2 regions of the Duganella sp. AC237 genome follow, and region 1 is predicted to be linked to the other one. Evidence: predicted binding sites of a transcription regulator. Region 1 holds the regulator's gene; the other holds the start of a gene.
What was found. Region 1 encodes LexA, which represses DNA repair genes until DNA is damaged. Its sites were predicted from a motif close to ACTGTATNNNNATACAGT; they were not measured.

Region 1 (8,004 bases):
ATCACGCATGGGCTTGTTCTCGAAATTCGGTAAAAACAAGCAAGAGACCGCCGGTCAGGACAGCGGCTATTACACCAGCGCGGATGATCAAGCCGCAGGCGAGCGCGCACGCTCCAAGCGCGCCTCGTCGGCCGACGGTCCGGCCAACTCGCGCCGCGCCAAGGACCGCGAGGCGGACGATCCGGTGTTGCCGGAAAAGAAACGCGCGCGCCGCCGCCTGGTCGGCGCCATCGCGCTGGCGCTGGCTGTCGCCGTCGGCTTGCCGATGGTGCTCGATTCCGAGCCGCGTCCGCTCGCGTCCGATATAGAAATCAAGATTCCGGCCAAGGATAAGCCGGCCGCCGCGCGCGCGTCGTCTGCCGCCGTCCCCGCAAGCGCCGCCCTCGACAGCAAGGAAGAAATCGTCGACGACGTCAAGCCGGGCAAACCCGCTGTCGCGGCCGCCCGCGCCGCGCCGTCGGCCGAGGAGGTCATCAAGGCCGACAACGCCCGGCAGGAAGCCGAAGCCCAGGCCGATCTGAAGGCCGAGGCCAAGGCCAAGGCGGAAGCCAAGGCCGAGGCGCTGGCCAAAGCCAAGGCCGAGCATGAGTCCAAGGCACGGGCCGAGACCGAGGCCAAGGCCAAGCTGGATGCCGAGCGCAAGCGCGAAGGCGAGCGCAAGCTGGCCGAGGCGAAGGCCGAAGCAAAAGCCAAGGCCGATGCCGAGCGCAAGCTGGCCGACGCCAAACCTGCCGCCAAGCCCGCTGCCGACAAGGCGTCCGAAGACGCGCGCGCGCTCGCCATTTTGGAAGGCAAGGGCGCGGCCAAGCCGGCCGCTGCCGCCGAATCCGGCCAGAAATTCGTGCTGCAAGTGGCCGCGCTGAGCGACCAGGGCAAGGTGGACGAGCTGCGCAAGAAGCTGAAGGACGCCGGCATCAGCTCCTTCACGCAGAAAACGCCTTCCGGCGAGATCACCCGCGTGCGCGTGGGGCCGTTCACCAACAAGGAAGAGGCGGAAAAAGTGCGCGCCAAGCTGAGCGGCATGGGCCTGAGCGGCCGCCTGGAAACGGTGTGATCCAGGCCGCCTGACGTGACGATTTTCGATTATCTGGTGATCTTCGTGATGGTCACGTCGATCATCATCAGCATGCTGCGCGGGCTGGTCAAGGAAGTGCTGTCGCTGGCCGGCTGGGTGGTCGCCTTCGTGGTGGCCAACGCCTACGCCGCCGCGCTGGCCGTGATGTTGCCGGCCGTGGTGCCGGGCGAGGTGCTGCGCCTGATCCTGGCCTTCATCGCCCTGTTCATCGGCGTACGCATTTTGATGGGCCTGTTGGCGATGGCGCTGGGCGCCTTGCTCGACGCCGGCGGCCTGAGCTTGCTGGACCGCCTGCTCGGCGCCGTGTTCGGCGTCGGCCGTGGCCTTGTAATCGTGCTGACCGCCGTCATCTTGTGTGGGATGACGTCGCTCCCACAACAGGATTTCTGGAAGGAGGCGTTGCTCAGTCCGTATGCCGAGACCGGCGCCCGGCTCGTCAAGACCTTCCTTCCCGCTGCGATGGCGCAGCATGTGAACTTTTGAATTGCACCACCGGTTTTAATCTGCGTCTTTAATCTGCGTCTTTAATCTGTATTACCCAGTCCAGGAGCACCATCATGTGTGGCATCGTCGGCGTCGTTTCCCATCAACCTGTCAATCAACTGCTGTATGACGCCTTGCTGCTGTTGCAGCACCGCGGCCAGGATGCAGCGGGTATCGCGACCAATCACAGCAGCATGTTCGCCATGCACAAGGCCAACGGCCTGGTGCGTGACGTTTTCCGCACCCGCAACATGCGCACCCTGCAAGGCAACTCGGGCATCGGCCACTGCCGCTATCCGACCGCCGGCTCGTCGAGCGAGGAAGAGGCGCAACCGTTCTACGTCAACGCCCCGTTCGGCATCACCCTGGCGCACAACGGTAACCTGACCAACTGGGAGCAGCTCAAGCAAGAGATGTTCAAGAACGACCGCCGCCATATCAACACCGACTCCGATTCGGAAGTGCTGCTCAACGTGCTGGCCCACGAAATCCAGAAGGCCACCACCGGCATCTCGATCGACGCCGACACCATCTTCGACGCCGTCACCGTGCTGCACCGCCGTGTGAAGGGTGGTTACGCCGCCGTCGCGCAGATCGCCGGCGTCGGCCTGCTGGCCTTCCGCGATCCGTTCGGCATCCGTCCGCTGTGCCTGGGCATCAACGAAACCGAGCAGGGCGCCGAGTACCTGGTCGCCTCCGAATCGGTGGCGCTCGAAGGCATGGGCTTCCGCTTCCTGCGCGACGTCGCGCCGGGCGAGTGCGTCTTCGTCGATGCCGACATGCAGCTGCATAGCCGCCAGTGCGCCGACAATCCGTCGCTCAACCCGTGCGTGTTCGAATTCGTCTACCTGGCCCGTCCGGACTCGGTCATCGACGGCGCCTCGGTCTACGCCACCCGCCTGAAAATGGGCGAGTACCTGGCCGAGAAGATCAAGCGCGAATTCAAGGACGGCGAGATCGACGTCGTCATGCCGATTCCCGATTCGTCGCGTCCGGCCGCGATCCAGCTGGCGCTGGCGCTCAACGTCGAGTACCGCGAAGGCTTCATCAAGAACCGCTACATCGGCCGCACCTTCATCATGCCGGGCCAGGCCGCGCGCAAGAAATCGGTACGCCAGAAGCTGAACGCGATCGCCTCCGAATTCAAGGACAAGGTCGTGCTGCTGGTCGACGACTCCATCGTGCGCGGCACCACCAGCCGGGAGATCGTGCAGATGGCGCGCGAAGCGGGCGCGAAGAAAGTTATCTTCGCCTCGGCCGCGCCGCCGGTGATCTACCCGAACGTGTACGGCATCGACATGCCGACCCGCGACGAGCTGATCGCCTACGGCCGCACCACCGAGGAAGTTTGCCGCGAAATCACCGCCGACCACCTGGTGTACCAGGACATCGAGTCGTTGAAGCGCGCCATCTCCGACGTCAATCCGGAGCTGAAGAACTTCGAAGCGTCGTGCTTCGACGGCATCTATGTGACCGGCGACGTGTCGAAGGAATACCTCGACAAGCTGGAGTACGCGCGCCACAACCCGAAGGCCAAGACGACCCACGAGGACGCCGGCCGCTCGCAACTGAATCTGAATCTCGCGACCGCCGAAGGCTGATGTCGCGCCCGGTACGGTTCGCCGTACCGGGCTTTTTTTTTGACCATTCCAAGCATATGAACGATAAGAAACACTACGGTTTCACCACCACCATCCTGCACAACGACCGCCTGAAGGGCATCGAGCATGGCTCGCTGCACAAGCCGATCCACACCTCGGTCGCGTTCGGTTATAGCGACGCGCGCCAGCTGGCGTCCGTATTCCAGGGCAAGGAGCCGGGCTTCCGCTACGGCCGCCAGGGCAACCCGACGATCTCCGCGCTCGAGGACAAGGTCAACAAGATGGAGCAGGGCGTCGGCACCTTGTGCTTCGCCACCGGCATGGGCGCGATCGGCGCCGTGTTCCAGGCGCTGCTGCGCGCGGGCGACCATGTCGTCTCGTCGGCCTTCCTGTTCGGTAACACCAACAGCCTGTGGCAGACCACGATGGCGCAGGGCGTCGGCGTGTCGTTCGTCGACGCCACCGACGTCGCCAACGTCGAGGCCGCCATCACCGACCAGACCCGCATGGTGTTCGTCGAAACCATAGCCAACCCGCGCACGCAGGTGGCGGACCTCAAGCGCATCGGCGAGCTGTGCAAGGCGCGCGGCATCCTCTACATCGTCGACAACACGATGACCACGCCGTACCTGTTCCGGCCGAAGTCGGTCGGCGCCGGGCTGGTGGTCAACGCGCTGACCAAATCGATCGGCGGCCACGGCAACGCGCTGGGCGGCAGCCTGACCGATACCGGCGAATACGACTGGACCAGATTCCCCAATATCTACGAGAACTACAAGAAGGCAGCGCCGGTGCAATGGGGGCTGGCGCAGATCCGCGCCAAAGGGTTGCGCGACTTCGGCGCCTCGCTGGGGCCGGAGGCGGCGCACCACATCGCCGTCGGCGCCGAAACCCTGGCGCTGCGCATGGAGCGCACCAGTGCCAACGCGCTGGCGCTGGCCGAGATCCTGGAGGCGGACGAGCGCGTGGCCGCCGTCCACTATCCGGGCCTGGCATCGCACCCGCAGCACGGCATCTCGAGCGAACTGTTCCGCAAGCACGGTTCGCTGCTCAGTTTTGAATTGAAGGATGGGATCGACTGCTTCGACTTCCTGAACCGCCTCAAGCTGGCGATTCCGGCGTCGAACCTGGGCGACACGCGCACCTTGGTGATTCCGGTCGCGCACACGATTTTCTACGAGATGGGTGCCGAGCGCCGCGCCTCGATGGGCATCGCCGAATCGTTGATACGCGTCTCGGTCGGCATCGAAGACACCGACGACCTGCTCGACGACTTCGCCTGCGCCCTGGAAGGCTGCTAAACAACTCCAGGGTCAGGTCCACCATTTCTACACGAGCCCAGCCTTATTGCCAAAACAAGGCCCCGTGGCCGCACGTACGGCCGAGAGCGTGTAGAAATGGTGGACCTGACCCTAATGCCGCTAAGTTAAGCTTTTTTAGTTAGTCGTTTCTCTGGATATCGCTGCGCCACCGCTTTAACGACCCGGTCGAATTTCCGGCCGGGTCGCTGCGCCTTCAGGTCGAGTACCAGCCTATCGCGCAGGCGTTTGAGTCTGGCCGGAATGGTTCCCGGCGAGGTTGCTCGCCCGATCGTCATCAGTTCGTTCTGAATGGTGGTCAGGGCGAGGAGGAAACTGATCGAGGTGGGCGCGCATTTGGCCTCCAATGCCGCCTTGGCCATTTCAATGCGAATCAAGTTGTAGGCGATCATCGCACCCCAGATCTCTTGCTCGGTGCCTTCGACGCTCATGCTGCGTAAGGTCAGCGCCGATCCCAGCATGGACTGTTTCAATTCCCTGTAGCTGGTCTCGATGCGCCAGCGACGCTGATAACAGGCAGCCAAGTCAGCACGTTTGATCATTTTGCGATCTGTCAGCGAAGTGAGCAGGTGGCGCGGTTTGCCGCCGTCGCCGTCGTCCACCTTCACCGCTCGTGCGCGCCACGTTTTGGGCAACGTGGGGTCGCCTTTCTGGCCTGCGCCGAGATCGCCATTTCCACCAATGCGTCTTCGTCGGTGCCTTCCACGATGGTCCATTTGGTATTGGTTTTCGCCGGAATGAGGAAGTGGCGGTTGTTGCCGTCCGTGGTTAAATTGGACAACAACTGCGCCGAGAAGAAGCCGCGATCGAACACCGTGAGCGAGTCGTCGGGCACGCTGGCGAGCAGGTCATGGGCGTGCGTCATCTCGCTGACGCTGTAGCGGCCAAAGCGGGCGTCGCGGATGAGCTGGGTATCGGCCATCATCAAGGTGACGGCCCGCGTTTGCGGATAGCTGGCCACCTTGTCGTTGGGATAATTCTGCGCGCCAAAATGCTCGCGGTTGGCCGCGCTGTCGGCCAGGCGCAGCGTCGTGCCATCCATGGCCAGCAGGTGCAATCCCTTGAATAAATAATGCGCTTGGTCGTGGCCTATCCACTGCTGGGCCGATTTCTCGAATAGCCATTTGAGTGGCTCGGCCCCAACGCGCTGGCGCGCCTGCGTCGTGGCGCTGGAGGTGATGCAGCGATCAGCCAGTTCCGGCAGCGCCAAGTCGAGGCTGTCGACGATGTCCTTGACCGATAAATGCCGGTATAAAGCCAACGAAATGACGAGCCAAACGACCTGCTGCGCCGGCAGACGCCGTGACCGGATACTGGCCTTGTCAGTGGCGGCCAGCGCCCCTTCAATCCATTCGTAAGGTAAATGCGCGCCTAGCCGCCTCCAGTCGGGCGGGCTTGGAAGGTCTATAGCGAGGGAAATGGCATCTGATAGCATCGTGCCGGCAAGTTAACACTTTCGGCCGTCGTTTACAAGAAAAATGCCGCTAAGAGCTTAACTTAGCGGCATTAGGACCTGACCCCGGAATGAGAGCCTGGGTTGGGCTTAGTGCCAGCTGCGCATCAGGCCGACCGCCAGGCCTTCCAGCGCGAACTCGTCCGCCTCCGGGTCGACCTTGATGATCTTGAAGTCCGGGTTCTCCGGCAGCAGCTCGACCAGGGTGCCGGTCTTGCGGTAGCGCTTGACCGTGACGTCGTTGCCGATCCGCGCGACGACGATCTGGCCGTTCTTGGCGCTGTCGACCTTCTTTACCGCCAGCAGGTCGCCGTCCATGATGCCGGCGTCGCGCATCGATTCGCCGCGCACCTTGAGCAGGTAGTCCGGCTTGGACGAGAACATCGCCGGGTCGACGCTGTAGCTCGTCTCCAGGTTTTCCTGCGCCAGGATCGGCGAGCCGGCGGCCACGCGGCCGATCAGCGGCAACGACATCATCAGCGACACCGGCACCTTCGGCGTGGCCGGTTCGGCGTGCACGCCCAGCAGACGGATGCCGCGCGAGGTGCCGGCGGCGATTTCGATGGCGCCCTTGCGCGCCAGCGCCTGCAGATGCTCCTCGGCCGCGTTGGCGGATTTGAAGCCCAGTTCGTTGGCGATCTCGGCGCGCGTCGGCGGGAAGCCGGTGTTTTCGATGGCATCCTTGATCAGATTGAGAATTTGTTCCTGACGTGCGGTGAGCTTGATCATGAGTGCAGTTGGGCCTGTGTATATAGACAGTCTGTATTTTTGTACAGTATGGCCCGCAATGCAAGGAAATTTGTTGTGTTCAGCGAAATAAAATGAAAAAAGTTCGTTCAACCACCTTCATCGTGGCTTCAACAGCACGCGCGTGGTCGCCGCCGTCAGCGGAATCTTGTAGCCATCGCGCTCGGCAACTAGGCCCTGCGGCTTGAATCTGCCCCCCGGACTCTCGACCAGCAGACGGGCCGCCGGCGTCGCAGCGGTGGCGGCTGCGAGCTCGATCGTGATCGCGCCGCTCTTCGGATCGTAGGTGGCGCTGTCGATCTTGCCCGCCTCCAGGGTGATCCAGGCACGCGCCGGCGCCACGAACAGGCGCGTGCGTGCGCTGTCCTTGGGCACGATCTGGACCGTGCCATTATTAGCCACTTTCATGTTGCCGCCAAAGCTGAGCCACCCGAAGGTCGGGTCGTTCAACACATAAGTGGCGGTCGCGTACGCGTGGCCGTAGAAGCCCATGCCGTAGTCGCCGCTGTAGGCGTCCCAGCGCATCATGTCCGGCCAGGCGTGGAAGGCGGCCGACGAGAAACCGTCGCGGTCGATATTGGTGATGCCGCCCAGCAGCCCGCCGTAGGCCACGCGCAGCAAGTGCAGGTCGCTCGGGTTGGCCCGGTAGGCGTCGAACAGCGGCACCGCGTTCAAGGTCGAGCCGTAATGGTGGATCTGGCGCTCGATGCGCGCGGTCTTGCCGCCATATAAGAAATCCCAATAGCGGCGGGCGTTGCCGTTGTAGCCCCAGCTCGGGATCGCCGGGTCGTAGCCCAGGATCACTTCGCGCGTGATGTCGGCCTGCTTGGTGTAGCCGAAGTGGCGCATCCACGCGTAGACCTCGGCCTGGCCGGTCGAGTCCCACGCCATCTCGCTGCCGAACGGGTAGGCAAGGGTGCGCCAGTGGTCGGCGCGCCGCTTCATCATCGCTTCCATGTCGGCCGCCTCGGCCGTCATGCCTTCGCGCTGCAGGTCTTTCAGGATGTCGAGGAAGACGTCGCCCTCCATCAGCCCGAACTGCGCGTACTCGGGCGCGTCGCGCACCATCGCCACCGTGGTCTGGTAGGCGCGCTGCAAGTACCAGCGCCAGTCGTGCGCGGTGACCAGGCCGGCGTGGTTGCGCGCCAGCCGGTACAGCACCCAGTGGCCGATGGCGACGTGCGGATAGTTATAAGCGCGGCCCAGGTCGTCCGCGTCCTTCTTCGGCCATGAGGTCCAGGTGCTCCAGTCCGCTTTCTGGTTGTAGTAGCCGGGGAAGGCTTTCGGGTCGTAGTAGAACAGGCTCTTGCGCACGGCGCCGGCCTG
Region 2 (8,004 bases), 4.4 Mb from region 1:
GACCGGGCCGCCCAAGGTTTCCGCAGCTTTAACTGCTTCTTCAACGGACATGCACGGAATACCGCGCGGAACCGTCACTCCGTATTTTCGGAGGATTTCTTTGCCTTGATACTCATGGATTTTCATGCTGGCTTCCCTTCTGATGCTGATGTGTATAAATCGGTTGATACTGCGAAATGTGTGTTGCTAGTAAGCAGATGTTGCTACGCGCTACCCGGTGCTGCTTTGTCCACCCAGCGCGGGTAAAACCGGCCCGTGCGACGGCGTCGTGACGCGGTGCGGGGCAATGTTTTGGAATTGGGGGGTGTGGCGACGATCAGGGGGGTGCTGCCAGCGCGAAGGCCGGAGGTGAAACAGGCGTCAATCTTCCATAGGCAACCGGTATGCGGATATGCTGGGACGACCGTGCGGAACGCACGACAGTGAACTGGTAGTGACAGTGACATAAGAATTACCGCTCTCGCGGCATGAGTTAGTTAGCAGCCTTGCGCATTTCTCTTATCGAAAATGCACGTTGCCGTAGCTTCTACGGACAACCACCGCACCCACGGTGCTGCAAAAACCCTAAAAGTGTAGCACACCCCAGCCCGACTTGCGACGTGCCTGATGCCAACTCGTCATAAAACTGCGCGGCTTTGTTGCGCCGCGGAAGTTATTTGAGGCTTTCGTACGGCGTGGTCGACACGGCGTCGATCATGACGTCGCGGGGGCGCTCTATATATGAGGGGGATGCGAAGCTGTGGCTGGCGTCATTGCCGTCCCAACCGACCGCGCCAATGTCCAGCAAGGTCGGAAACATGGCGGCATGGCTGATCTTCTTTTCAGCGTTGGCCCGCAGCGCTTGCTCGACGGCCGGATGGGCGGCCCGGTATGGTGGGTTCATCCAGACAAGCAAGGGGACGTGCGTATCGTGACGGGTCGGGCCGGTCTGGGCGTGCATGAAGAGGTGGCGCCGGTCGTCGAACAAGTTTTCGCCATGGTCGGAGGTGTACACCATCACGGCCGGGCGCGACTCGGCGCGCAGCACGTCGATCACGCGCGCGAGGAAACGGTCGGTCTCGACCACCGTGTTGTCGTAGGAGTTGATGGCGGCTGTCTTGTCGGCCGGCAGCGGCGCGTCGATGCCGAGCTCGCGCAGCGTCGGCCGGTAGACGCGCGAGGCGGCGCCGTAGCGCTCCTCGTATGGAATGTGGCTGCCGATCATATGCAGCACGACGAACTGGCGCGGTCCGGCCTGGCGGACGAAGGACGTCATCAGCGGCAGCAGGTTGGCGTCCGTGCGCAGATGGAAGTCCTGGGCGTTGACGGCGTGCTCGACGACGTCGGCGCCACGGCTGAACGGCGTCGGCTCCTGATTGGACAGCCAGGCCGTGCGGAAGCCGGCTTCGCTGAAGGTTTGCAGGACGCTGGCGCGTTGCTTGCCCGCAGTGCCGGCCGGCAGCGAGACGATGGCGGGCATTGCGTGGTCGGTCCAGTTGGCGGTGGAGGCGACGTCCGGGAACGTCAGCAGTTCCGGTCCGAGCGCGGCCAGTTGCGGTGTGGTGTTGCGGACGTAGCCGTTGATGCCGAGGTGGTCGGCGCGCAGGCTTTCGCCGATGACCAGCACGACCAGCAGCGGTTGCGGCTCCGCCCCAGTGGCCGGGCGGCCGTGGACGCTGGCGAATTCTTTGGCGCTGGCGTGGTTTTGGTGGCGCGCCAGTCGGGACAGCGACATCGCCAGGCCGCTGGGGAAGGCCAGGTTGAGTGTGGATTGTTCCAGCAGCGGGGGCAGCTTGAGCTGCTGGGGTAGCGCCAGCCGGGCGACCATGGCAATGCTGACACAGGCCAGCACGACGGCCAGCAGGCGTTTGCGGGTCGGCATGCCGAGTTGCCATTGGCGCTTGAGGCTGAGGGCCAGCAGTACGTAGGCCAGCAGGCTGAGCGGCACGAGCCAGACGCGCCAGCCAAACGAGGCGAGCACTTGCATGCTGGTGGCGGGGCTGGTGTGCAGGGCCGACGCCAATATGGCGTCGCCCGGGACGCTGCTGTAGAAGTACGTCAGATAAGTGTATGGCAAGACCAGCAGCGCCAGCGGGGCCCAGAGCAGGAAGTAGAGGCGTACACGCGGTATCAGCGCCAGCGGAAGGGCTAGCACAAGGAGGGAAAACGCCAGCAACGCGAAGATGTCGGCGGCGCTTTGCGGTTGATCCGTTGTCAGCACCGCCAGCGTTGGCAGCCAGAGCCACGCCGCCAGCGTCAGTGCCTTGGCCATATCGCGTCGGGTCATGGCGGTGGATTTCTTGGGAGAAAAATCCATTTTACCCGGTTGCCAGCGGCCCGCAATGGGCCGTCGACAACTTACATTTCCTCGTCGAGATCGACGCCTTTCATCGCGGCTTGCACGGCGCGTTGGGAAAAACCGCGCAGCATCAGAAAACGCATCTGTTTGTTGCGCTCCTTCGGGTCGGTGGCGACGACACCGAACTTGCGCTCCCACACTTCGCAGGCGCGCGCCGTTTCGCTGTCGGCCAGGCCGGCTTTGAGTTCCTGCAACGCTTCGCCTTTGACGCCGTGGCTTTGTAATTCCGCCACGATCCGGCTGTTGCCGAAGCGCGCGGAGCGCCGGTGGATCAGCGATTCCGAAAACCGCTCCTGCGACAGCCAGTTGTTTTTTTCCAGCAGGTCGAGCAGCGCTTCGATGTCGTCGCCCTCCTCCGCGTACTTGGACAGCTTGCGGCCCAGCTCCAGCCGGCTGTGCTCGCGCATCGACAGGAACCGTAGCGCGCGTCCCTTCAGGCTAAGTTGAGGTGCGGCCATAAAACCCTCTGCACAATGAGAAAAACCACCGGCCATGGGAATGGCGCGGTGGCTGCGATTCGGACTACGGGCAAATTACGCCGCGTCGGCCTTGTCGCCTTTGTCCGCTTTATCGACCGACTTCAGCTTGACGACGCTCTCGGCCTTGTCGGCTGCCAGCGGCGGCAAAGTGCGCACGCCCAGCGATTCACGGACCTTGTTTTCGATTTCCCACGCCAGCGCCGGACGCTCCTGCAGGAAGATACGGGCGTTGTCCTTGCCCTGGCCGACGCGCTCGCCGTTGTAGCTGTACCACGAACCGGACTTCTCGACGATCTTCGCTTCCACGCCCAGGTCCAGGATCTCGCCTTCGCGCGAGGTGCCGGCGCCGTACAGGATGTCGAAGTGCGCTTCCTTGAACGGTGGCGCGATCTTGTTCTTGACGACCTTGACCTTGGTTTCGTTACCGATCACCTCGTCGCCCGATTTGATCGAGCCGGTGCGGCGGATGTCCAGGCGCACGGAGGCGTAGAACTTCAACGCGTTACCGCCGGTGGTGGTTTCCGGCGAACCGAACATGACACCGATCTTCATACGGATCTGGTTGATGAAGATGACCAGCGTATTGGTGCGGTTGATCGAGCCGGTCAGCTTGCGCAGCGCTTGCGACATCAGACGGGCTTGCAGGCCCGGCAGCGAATCGCCCATGTCGCCTTCGATCTCGGCGCGTGGCGTCAGCGCGGCCACGGAGTCGATGACGACCAGGTCGACCGAGCCCGAACGCACCAGCGCGTCGCAGATTTCCAGCGCTTGCTCGCCGGTGTCCGGCTGCGAGATCAGCAGTTCATGCAGGTTGACGCCCAATTTTTGGGCATAGCCGACGTCCAGCGCGTGTTCCGCGTCGATGAACGCGCAGGTGCCGCCCAATTTTTGCATTTCCGCGATGGTTTGCAGTGTCAGCGTGGTTTTACCGGACGACTCGGGACCGTAGATTTCCACCACGCGGCCGCGCGGCAAGCCGCCGACGCCCAGCGCGATGTCCAGGCCCAGCGAGCCGGTCGACACCACTTGCACGTCCTCGATCGGCGCGTTGGCGTCCATGCGCATGACGGAGCCTTTGCCGAATTGCTTTTCAATCTGTGCCAGCGCGGCGGCCAGCGCCTTGGCTTTTTCAGATGCGGGAATTACAGCTTTTTTGTCGTCCATAATGTGCTTTCAACCAGTGGGTGGTGGGACAATTCGTCGGTTCAGGCAGTACTGTATAAAAAAACAGTTATCAATGCAAGCGGATTTCTACAGAATCGGCGAAATCGTACAAAAACTCGCCACCTTGCGGGAAATGAAACACAATACAAACTTCTGTAGCCGGAGTGTTCTGACATGCGTATTTTACTAGCCGAAGATGACAGCGTGCTGGCCGACGGGCTGACGCGCTCGCTGCGCCAGTCCGGCTACGCCATCGATTGCGTGCGCAACGGCCAGGAGGCCGACACCGCCCTCTCCACCCAGGAATTCGATCTGCTGATCCTGGACCTGGGCCTGCCCAAGCTGTCCGGGCTGGAGGTGCTGCGCCGGCTGCGCGCGCGCGCGTCGCTGCTGCCGGTGCTGATTTTGACGGCGGCCGACTCGATCGAGCAGCGGGTCAACGGCCTCGACCTGGGCGCCGACGATTACATGGCCAAGCCGTTCGCGCTGTCCGAGCTGGAGGCGCGGGTGCGCGCGCTCACGCGCCGGGGCGCCGGCGGCGGCGCCACCGTCATCAAGCACGGGCCGCTGTCGTACGATCAGGTCGGCCGCAGCGCCTATATCAACGACCAGATGCTGGACCTGTCGGCGCGCGAGCTGGGCCTGCTGGAAATCCTGCTGGCGCGCACCGGCCGCCTGGTGTCGAAAGAACAACTGGTCGACCACCTGTGCGAATGGGGCGAGGAAGTGAGCAACAACGCCATCGAGGTCTATGTGCACCGGCTGCGCAAGAAGATCGAGGTGGGCGGCGTGCGCATCGCCACCGTGCGCGGGCTGGGCTATTGCCTGGAGAAATATTCCGAAGCGGCCCGCGCCAGCGCCAACGCCGACGTCGGCGACGCCGTCAAGTGAACCGCCTGCCGGCGCCCGGGCACTTGCCCGAGCCATTCAAGGACGCGCAGGAGGACGGCCCGGAATACCAGCCGCCCGCCGCCGAGGCCGACGAGGGCATGCAAAATTCCCTGTTCGGCGAAATCCTCGACTGGATGCTGGCGCCGCTGCTGCTGCTGTGGCCGATGAGCATCGCCATCACCTACCTGGTCGCCAAGTCGATCGCCAACCAGCCGTTCGACCATGCGCTGGAGGACAGCGTGACGGTGCTGGCGCAGCAGGTACGCTCGGTCGACGGCAAGATCATTAAAAGCCTGTCCGGCTCGGCGCGCGACATCCTGCGCGCCGACGACGTCGACAATGTGTATTTCCAGATCCACGGCCCGCGCGGCGAGCACATCGACGGCGACCGCGACCTGCCTGCGCCGCAGCTGGAAGAGGACGAGCGCTACCGCGCCGGCAGCGTGCGCTTCCGCAACGACAGCATGCACGGCACGCCGGTGCGCGTGGCCTATTCCTATGTGCGGCTGGAAAGGGTCGGCGACGACGCGCCGCAGCTGGCGCTGGTGCAGGTGGCCGAGACGCTGGAAAAGCGCGGCCAGCTGGCCAACGAGATCATCAAGGGCGTGATCCTGCCGCAGTTCATCATCCTGCCGATCGTGCTGGCCTTGGTCTGGTTCGCGCTGGCGCGCGGCCTGTCGCCGCTGGCGCAGTTGCAGGAGCGCATACGCGCGCGCGGTTCGGACGACCTGAGCCCCATCGAATCGAGCGACGTGCCGGAGGAGATTTCCCCGCTGGTGCGCTCGCTCAACGAAATGCTGGCGCGGCTGTCGCTGTCGATCGAGATGCAAAAACGCTTCATCGCCGACGCCGCGCACCAGATGCGCACGCCGCTGGCGGGCATGCGCATGCAGTCGGAGCTGGCGCTGCGCCAGACCGACGGCGGCGAGATCCACCGCTCGCTGGAACAGCTGGCCAAGAGCTCGCAGGCGGCCACGCGCCTGGTCAACCAGCTGCTGGCCCTGGCGCGCGCCGAAAACCAGCCGCAAACCGGCACCGCGATGCTGCCGCTGGAACTGTCCGAACTGGCGCGCGGCGTGGTACAGGATTGGGTGCAGGCTTCGTTCTCGCACCGCATCGACCTGGGCTACGAGGCGCCGGACGAACCGGTGCAGATCGTCGGCGATCCGACCATGCTGCGCGAGCTGCTGTCCAACCTGATCGACAACGCGCTGCGCTACACGCCGGCCGGCGGCAGCGTGACGGTGCGGGTGCGCGGCCACCACGGCGAGCCCGGTTACCTGGAAGTCGAGGACACCGGGCCCGGCATCGCCAAGGCCGAGCGCGAGCGGGTGTTCGAGCGCTTCTACCGCATCCTCGGCCACACCGCCGAGGGCAGCGGCTTGGGGCTGGCGATCGTGCGCGAAATCGCCCAGCAGCACGGCGCCGAGGTCGACATCTACAGCAATCCGCGCGCCCTGCAACCGAAGCTGCCGGGCTGCCTGTTCCGGGTCGGCTTCCCGCCGCCGCCACCGCCGGAAGAAGAAAGCGAGCCGCCGCATTATGGATGACGCCAAAGTCCCGCCCGCCACGCCGCTGACGCGCCAACAGCACTGGCGCAAGACCCGCGCCATGACCGGCTGGTTGCTGCTGCTGTGGCTGCTCACCGGCTTCTGCGTCGCCTTCTTCGCGCGCGAGTTGACCGGGCTGAGCGTGTTCGGCTGGCCGCTGTCGTTCTACCTGGCCGCGCAGGGCGCGTCGCTGGTGTCGCTGGCCATCCTGGCGTTCTACGCCTGGCGCATGCGCCGCCTGGACCGGGCCGCCGCGGCAGTCAAGCCCTCGGCCATGAAGGAGCCACCCGTTTGAAAGAACCCGGCACCTTCTTCCGGCGCCTGAGCCGCTACTACCTGCTGTTCACGCTCGGCTTCGTCTTCTTCCTGATTTCGCTGGCCGTGCTGGAGCAGGAAGGCATGCCGCGCGTGTGGATCGGCTACCTGTTCATGTTCGCCACCATCGTGCTGTACGCCACGCTCGGCGTGCTCAGCCGCACCTCCAACGTGCTGGAATATTACGTCGCCGGACGCCGCGTGCCCGCCATGTTCAACGGCATGGCCACCGCCGCCGACTGGATCTCGGCCGCCAGCTTCATCAGCCTGGCCGGCGGCCTGTATCTGCACGGCTTCGACGGCCTGGCCTACATCATGGGCTGGACCGGCGGCTATTGCCTGGTGGCGCTGCTGATCGCGCCCTACCTGCGCAAGTTCAGCCAGTACACCATCCCCGACTTCCTGGCCGCGCGCTACGGCGGCGCCAGCGACGAAAACCGCGGCGGCCGCGCCGTGCGCATCATCGCCGTCGCCGCCACCATCATCGTCTCGTTCACCTACGTGGTGGCGCAGATCTACGCGGTGGGACTGATCGCCTCGCGCTTCACCGGCGTCGACTTCTCGGTCGGCATCTTCCTTGGCCTGGCCAGCATCCTGGTGTGCTCCTTCCTGGGCGGCATGCGCGCCATCACCTGGACCCAGGTGGCGCAGTACATCATCATCCTGGTCGCCTTCCTGATACCGGCCATCTGGCTGTCGGCCAAGCACAGCGACAACCCGATTCCGCAGGTGGCCTACGGCAAGCTGCTGCCGCAACTGAGCGCGCGCGAAGCGGTGCTTCAAAACGATCCGAAAGAGGCCGAGGTGCGCGCCATCTTCCGCCAGCGCGCCGACGACTACCAGTTGCGCCTCAACACCCTGCCGTCGTCGTGGGAGGCGGGACGGCTGCAAATGCAGCGCAAGCTCGACGAGGTCAAGCTGCGCAACGCCTCGCTGCTGGAGATCCGCAACGCCGAGCGCGCGCTGATCGCCTATCCGAAAGACGCCGACGAGGCCGCCCGCATGTGGTCGGACGCGCGCACCCAGAACCTGGCCCGCGCCGAGCCGATCACCCCGCACGCCACGCCCTACCCCGGCGATCCGGCCACCTCCGACATCAAGCGCAACAACTTCCTGGCGCTGGTGTTCTGCCTGATGCTGGGCACGGCCGCCTTGCCGCATATCCTGATGCGCTCGTACACCACGCCGTCGGTGCACGACACGCGCGTGTCGGTATTCTGGACCCTGTTCTTCATCCTGCTGATCTACCTGACCATTCCGGCGCTGG

Region 2: a site for LexA is predicted at 4,032-4,049, ahead of recA (recombinase RecA). Genes of this name have one in related genera too.

The regions. Positions count from the first base shown of each region.
Region 1 is NZ_CEEDEW010000003.1:5,230,864-5,238,867, reverse strand. Features, by position in the region: gene AC0IYS_RS23210 (SPOR domain-containing protein) at 8-1,054, shown strand; gene AC0IYS_RS23205 (CvpA family protein) at 1,070-1,558, shown strand; gene purF (amidophosphoribosyltransferase) at 1,633-3,159, shown strand; gene AC0IYS_RS23195 (cystathionine gamma-synthase family protein) at 3,216-4,460, shown strand; partial or broken gene AC0IYS_RS23190 (IS4 family transposase) at 4,586-5,913, opposite strand; gene lexA (transcriptional repressor LexA) at 6,022-6,660, opposite strand; gene AC0IYS_RS23180 (DUF5695 domain-containing protein) at 6,778-8,004, opposite strand, start outside.
Region 2 is NZ_CEEDEW010000003.1:792,588-800,591, reverse strand. Features, by position in the region: gene sucC (ADP-forming succinate--CoA ligase subunit beta) at 1-126, opposite strand, end outside; gene AC0IYS_RS03860 (phosphoethanolamine transferase) at 653-2,266, opposite strand; gene recX (recombination regulator RecX) at 2,338-2,796, opposite strand; gene recA (recombinase RecA) at 2,872-3,981, opposite strand; gene AC0IYS_RS03845 (response regulator) at 4,156-4,872, shown strand; gene AC0IYS_RS03840 (sensor histidine kinase N-terminal domain-containing protein) at 4,869-6,422, shown strand; gene AC0IYS_RS03835 (DUF4212 domain-containing protein) at 6,415-6,717, shown strand; gene AC0IYS_RS03830 (sodium:solute symporter family protein) at 6,714-8,004, shown strand, end outside.